DNA from 2 places in the Arthrobacter sp. AOP36-C1-22 genome. Region 2 is predicted to be linked to the other one. Evidence: predicted binding sites of a transcription regulator. Region 2 holds the regulator's gene; the other holds the start of a gene.
What was found. The regulator HspR, encoded in region 2, represses chaperone genes until heat shock. The targets are predictions, from matches to a motif close to AAGTTGAGTCNNNNNGACTCAACTT.
Positions count from the first base shown of each region.

Region 1: ACT3S6_RS05625 (ATP-dependent Clp protease ATP-binding subunit) is a predicted target of HspR. The motif match lies at 1,256-1,280, and genes of this name have one in related genera.

Region 1 covers NZ_JBQSWW010000006.1:144,351-147,555, forward strand. Annotated here, with positions in the region: partial or broken gene ACT3S6_RS05610 (aldehyde dehydrogenase family protein) at 1-397, shown strand, start outside; gene ACT3S6_RS05615 (DUF202 domain-containing protein) at 387-719, opposite strand; gene ACT3S6_RS05620 (YidH family protein) at 728-1,108, opposite strand; gene ACT3S6_RS05625 (ATP-dependent Clp protease ATP-binding subunit) at 1,294-3,205, shown strand, end outside.
Region 2 covers NZ_JBQSWW010000016.1:68,966-72,170, reverse strand. Annotated here, with positions in the region: gene trmB (tRNA (guanosine(46)-N7)-methyltransferase TrmB) at 1-383, shown strand, start outside; gene ACT3S6_RS10420 (alpha/beta hydrolase) at 376-1,314, opposite strand; gene ACT3S6_RS10415 (heat shock protein transcriptional repressor HspR) at 1,326-1,772, opposite strand; gene ACT3S6_RS10410 (DnaJ C-terminal domain-containing protein) at 1,833-2,810, opposite strand; gene ACT3S6_RS10405 (nucleotide exchange factor GrpE) at 2,893-3,205, opposite strand, start outside.

The sequences.
Region 1 (3,205 bases), on a different contig from region 2:
CGGAGGACGGGCCCTGTTCGAAGACAGCGGCGGCTGGTATCTCGGCCCGACCGTCATCGACGAGGTCACCGCCGGGATGGCGATCGCCCGTGAGGAGGTCTTCGGCCCCGTCGTCGCGGTGATCGGGTTCCAGGACGAGGCCGAGGCGTTGGCCCTGGCCAACGACACCACCTACGGGTTGGCCGCGACCATCTGGTCCCACGACATCGATCGGGCCATCCGGCTGGCCCGTGGGGTGCGGGCCGGCACCGTGGCCGTCAACGGCTACAGCGAAGGCAACATCACCACCCCGTTCGGTGGCTACCGGGCCTCGGGCTTCGGGGGGCGCGACAACGGGTTGGAAGCCTTGGAACAGTACACCCAGCTCAAGACGATCTGGGTGACCGTCAGGTCGTGATGACCACGATCAGGGCCAGCACGCCCAGGATCATGACGGCGCCGGCGGTCCAGAAGATGGCGGCCACATCGGCCTCCAGGCGCCCCTCGGCGATGCCACGGGTGCGGGCGGAGTAACGGCGGCGCTGCGTCACGTAGATGGACAGCGCCCCCAGGCCCCCCACGGCCACCAGGATCAGGATCGAGGGGCCGTAATGGTGCATCCAGCGCATGAACACGGCGCTGACCACGAACAGCGACAACGTGGTCCGGCCCCAGGACATGACGGTGCGTTCGGGTTGCAGTCCTGGGTCCTGGTGGCCGCGCGTGATGGGGATGGTCATCGAGGGACCTATCCGGAGACGACGAGGACGACGACGATGACCGCCGCGGCCAGTGCCCCGCCGATGCCCAGCAGCGGCACGATCGCCGGGAACGGCAACGGACGGTGGTTGCGCATGCTCGACTCGATCCGCAGCCAGCGGAACACCGCCCCGGCACTGATCAGCAGGCCCAGGCAGATGACCAGGATCGAGATGGCCTTGCGCAGGTCGGTGGGAAAGGCGTCGAAGGCGAAGGCCTCCAAGGCGATTCCACCGGCCAGGAAGGCCAGCGAAGTGCGGATCCAAGCCAGGAACGTGCGTTCGTTGGCCAGGGTGAACCGCGGGTCGGGTTCGTTGCCGCTGGGTAGCGCCTTGCGTGCCAGCCATCCGCGTTCGCCTTCGTCGGCCACCGTCGTCCTCCCGCTGTTGCCCCAGCCGCCACCGGCTGCTCTCGCTGGAAATCCTACCGGTCACAGGCCTCGCCCGCCGGGTGGAAACCGTGCGGGGAATAATGACGACCGCATCACGTTAACTTGAGTGACATACACTCAGGTCTATACTTGAGCGTAAGACACTCAAGTTCCTTGGAGGGAAAATGCCAGCGTTCTTCGGACCCACCGGATCGGGAAGCGGCTCGTTTGATGACTTCCTGGCCCGCTACCTGCAGGGCCAGCGAGCCGCAGCCGCAGGCCGCCCCATCGACATCACCCGGCTGCTCAGCCGGCGCACGCACGAACTGCTCGGGCAGGCGGCGGCCTTCGCCGCCGAACACGGCCATGCCGAGGTCGACGCCCTGCACCTGCTGCGGGTCCTCGTGGCCCAGGACGGGCCGGCCGCCCAGTTGCGGGCCGGCGGCATCGACGTGGAGGCCATCGCCCGCAACGCGGAACAGCGTCTGCCGCAATCCTCCGACCGCCCCACCGGCGGGGCCCCGGCACTGACGGCTTCGACCCAACGGGCCCTGCTCGACGCCCGCCAGGTCGCCCGCGCCTTCGGCTCGACCTACATCGACCCCGAGCACCTCTTCGTCGCCTTCGTCGTCAACCAGGACTCCCCCGCCGGGCAGGTCCTCGCCGCCTCCGGGGTGACCCCCGAAACGTTGCAGAACATCGGGGCCGCCGCCCAGCAGGAAGCCTCCGGCCCCCAGGACGGCCCCGCGCAGACCGGGGCCCCGACCGATTCACCGACCCCGATGCTGGACACCTACGGCACGGATCTGACCGCACTGGCCCTCGAGGAGAAACTGGACCCCGTGATCGGCCGGCAGGAGGAGATCGAGCAGACCATCGAGATCCTGGCCCGTCGCATGAAGAACAACCCGGTGCTCATCGGCGAAGCCGGCGTCGGCAAGACCGCCGTCGTCGAGGGCCTGGCCCAGGCCATCACCGCCGATTCGATCCCCGCCCAGCTGCAGGGCAAACGCGTCATCTCCCTGGACCTGCCGGGCATGCTCGCCGGCACCCGCTACCGCGGGGACTTCGAGGAACGCCTGACCCAGACCATGGACGAAATCGCGGCCGGGGACGGCGAGTACATCGTCTTCATCGACGAGCTGCACAACGTGGTCGGCGCCGGCGGCTCCGGGGAAGGCGGCATGGACGCCGGGAACATCCTCAAGCCGCGGCTGGCCCGCGGGGAACTGCGGCTCATCGGCGCCACCACGTTGGCCGAGTACCGCAGCGTGGAGAAGGACCCGGCATTGGAGCGCCGCTTCCAGCCCGTCACGGTCGGCGAACCCTCCCAGGAGGATTCCGTGAAGATCCTCACCGGTCTGGCCGGCCGCTACGCCGAACACCACCAGGTGACCTATACCGAAGGTGCCCTGCGGGCCGCCGTCGACCTCTCCTCCCGCTATCTCACCGACCGTTTCCTGCCCGATAAGGCGATCGACCTGATCGACCAGGCCGGGGCGCGTCTGAGCCTGCGGCGCGGCCCGACCGTCGACGTCCAGGCGCTGCGCCGCGAGCTGGAGACCCTGCGCGAACGCAAGAACGACGCCATCGCGGCCGAACGCTTCGAGGACGCCGGATGGCTGCGCGATGAGATCGCCGCACTGGCCGAGCACCTCGACGAGCTGATTGCCGGGACGCAATCCGACGGCACCGACGACGACACCGACGGCACCAGCGTGGTGGACGAGGAGCAGATCGCCCAGATCATCGCCCGGGCCACCGGCATCCCCGCAGCCCGGTTGACCGAGGGCGATCGGGCCCGGCTGGCGAAGCTGGAGGAGGAACTGCATGAGCGCGTCATCGGGCAGGACGATGCGGTGGGCGTCATCGCCAAATCCGTACGGCGCAACCGCACGGGCATGGGCGATGCCTCCCGTCCCGTGGGCAGCTTCATGTTCCTGGGGCCCACCGGGGTCGGCAAGACCGAGTTGGCGAAGTCGCTGGCCCAGTCGCTGTTCGGCCGCGAGGAGGCGCTGCTGCGCTTCGATATGAGCGAATTCGGTGAACGGCATACCGTCTCGCGGTTGGTCGGGGCCCCTCCGGGCTACGTCGGCT
Region 2 (3,205 bases):
GTCGGCTCATCAAGGAATCGTTCCTGCCCAAGGCCGCCCGTGTGCTGGCCCCCGGCGGCATCTGGCGCCTGGCCACCGATTGGTCGCAGTATGCCGAACAGATGCGTTCGATCCTCGACGCCTCGAAGGATTTCACCTCCCTGCACCCCGGCGAATGCGCCGGGGAGGACTCCCCCCTGAGCCGGGTCCGCCGCGACGGTCTGGAGGGCCACGACCCGGAGCCGGGTTTCACAGACGATCTCGGGGGGTGGGCCCCACGCTACGCGGGGCGGGTGCGCACGAGCTTCGAGGCCAAGGCCGTGGCCGCGGGCCGTCTGGTCTTCGATCTGGCCTATCGCCGGGAACCGGAGGCGGACGGGGACCGCCGGGGGCCGGTCAGCTGAACGGAGGGGTCCCCCCGATGAGGATCCGGGCCAGGTTGTGCAGCGAGAGCGTGCCGGGGTCCCGGTACCCGTATTCGGGGTCATCGGATCCGGGCACGAAGCGGGAGGTGTTGTGCCCGGTGACGGCATGCAGCCCCGATTCCGGGTGTCCTTCCACGGCGAACGGCAGCCCGGCGACCGTGGTCCGCCCACTGAGGAGCCGGCCGCATCGGGCCAGCAGGTCCCGGCTCGCCACGGCCTCGTATCGGCGGCTTGGTGGGATGCCCAAGTCAGACGGGTCCCGCAACAAGCGGTCCGGAATTCCCGCCGAACCAATGGTGGCCAGTGTGTCGATCAAGGGGCCCGCCTGGCCGGCCGGGGGTGGTTCGGCATCCAACCGGGCGAGCGCGTACGCGGCCAACGTCGCCCCGTAGGAATGTGCTTCGATCGCCATCCTGGCCGTACGGGGAAGGAGCTCCCCGACCCGACGGATGTCGAAGGCCAGCCGCGCGGCACAGGTCCGGGCGGTACGGTCCGAGAGGGCCCTGAACATCCCCGGTGCGGGATACCCGAGCCAGGCGATGACGGCCGGGGCTCCGGCACCGGCGGCCCGCTGTTCGAGCAGGAGTTCGCCGGCTTCACGGGCCGTGCCCCACATGGCGGTTCCGGGACGGATGCCTGCCCCGGAGACCTGCCAGGTCAGGTGGGTGGCATGGTCGGGGTCCCCGAGCACCACGGCCGCCAACGGATGCGGTCCTTCCAGGTCCAGGAAGAGCAGCCGTCTGGCGGGAAGCCGCCGGTGCATGGACGTGGGCCTCAGCGCATGGGCGACCCCGTCCACTGCCGCCTTGCGGTCCTGATCGAATCCGTCACGCCGGCCCTTGGTGATCTCGAAGCCGCGCTCCGCCCGCTCGATCAGCTCGGCAACGGTCGCCAGCGTCCCGGGGACCATGAGGTGTCCGCCTAGTCCTGGGCTCGCCAGATGACGACGGCCTGGCTGCGGGCCCTGGGGCGTTCCCCCCGGGCCAGGGTGACGACGTCACCGCCGCCGGCTCCGGCGGCAAAGACCCGTTCCATCTCCGAGGACCTGCGGTCGGCTTCGGCCAGTTCCTGACTCAGTTCCGCCACACGGGAACGCAGCGCCGCAACCTGGTTCTCGAGTTCCAGGACCCGCCGGATCCCTTCCAGCGAGACCCCCGCCTTCGAGAGGCTCTGGACCTCCCGCAGCAATTCGACATCATGCTTGGAATAGCGCCGCTGCTTGCCGCGCTGCCGCGAGGGCGAGACCAATCCCATGCGGTCGTACTGGCGCAGTGTCTGCGGGTGCATATCGGCCAGTTCGGCCGCGACGGAGATCACGAATACCGGGATGAAACGATCGTTGATGGCCAGTGCCTTGCCTACCGCCATGTGCTTGCCTCCTCCTGGTGTGTTCGGTTCCGCCGTGCTTCCCGCGCCCCGGGCCCGCCGCTAGAGTACCGCCTTGGTGGCGATCCCGGCGCGGGGATCCGCGTCGGCGGTTGCTTCGGCGAAGGCCTTGACGGCTTCCTGCGCCTCGGCATTGAGCTTCTGCGGTACGACGACCTCGACGGTGACCAGCAGATCGCCGACGGCCTTGGACGTCTTCACCCCGCGCCCCTTCAGCCGCAGGGTCCGCCCCGATGAGGTCCCGGCGGGGATCTTCATCTTCACGGTCTCCCCGGTCAGCGTGGGGACCTCCAACGTGGCTCCCAGGGCGGCCTCGGAGAAGCCCACCGGCAGGTGGATCCGGATGTTGTTGCCCTCGCGGGCGAAGAAGGCATGCGGTTTGACCGAAACCTTCACCAACAGGTCCCCGTTTCCTGCCGGGCTGCGCTGGCCCTTGCCCCGGACCCTGACACTCTGGCCGTCACGGATGCCCGCGGGGATGCGCACGTCGATGACGTCGCCATCGGGTTCGCGCAGTCCGATGCTGGTGCCGCGGATGGACCCGGCGAAGGAAATCGTGGTCGAAGCGGTCCGATCGGCGCCCTTCTGCGGGGCCTGCTGGAAGCCGCCGAATCCGCCACCACCAAAGAGGTCCGCGAATTCGGGGGGAACCTGGCCGCCTCCGGGGAACCCGCCACCGCGGCGTCCCCCGCCCCCCTGGTTGAACAGGTTGCCGAAGACGTCGTCGAATCCCGCGCCGCCACCGGAGGGCCCCCCGGCGCCTCCGGAGGTGAACCGGGCGCCGGATCCCATCGCCCGGATGGCGTCGTACTGTTCGCGTTCCTCGGGGTCGGACAGCACCGAATTGGCCTCGGTGATGTCCTTGAACTTCTTTTCCGCGGCCTCATCGCCGGGATTGGTGTCGGGGTGGTATTTGCGCGCCATCTTGCGGTAGGACTTCTTGATATCGGCGTCGCTGGCGTCCTTGGAGACGCCGAGGGTGGCGTAGAAATCCTTGTTGACCCAATCCTGACTGGCCATCGGGCGCCTCCTGTTTCCTGGTTGTTTCTCAAGCTAATGGGGTCCCGGCCGCCCCACCGGTGGTGGGGCGGCCGGGGGTGGTTCATTCTCCCGTGGAGACAACCACCTGGGCGGCACGGATGACGCGCTCGCCCTTCTGGTAGCCGATCCGCAGGACCTGGGCCACGTGGTCCTCGGGGACCTCGGAGCTGGGTTGCTGCATCAGGGCCTCGTGGAAGTTCGGGTCGAAGACGACCCCCACTTCCTCGATCCGGGTCAGTCCGTGGCCCGCGAGGATGGCGTCGATCTTGTTCGCCACCGCCGCGAACGGCCCTTCCTCGAGATCGCCGTGCTTGCGGGCGGCGTCGAGATCGTCGAGTACGGGCAGCAGGCTGACGAGCACCGACTGGACGGCG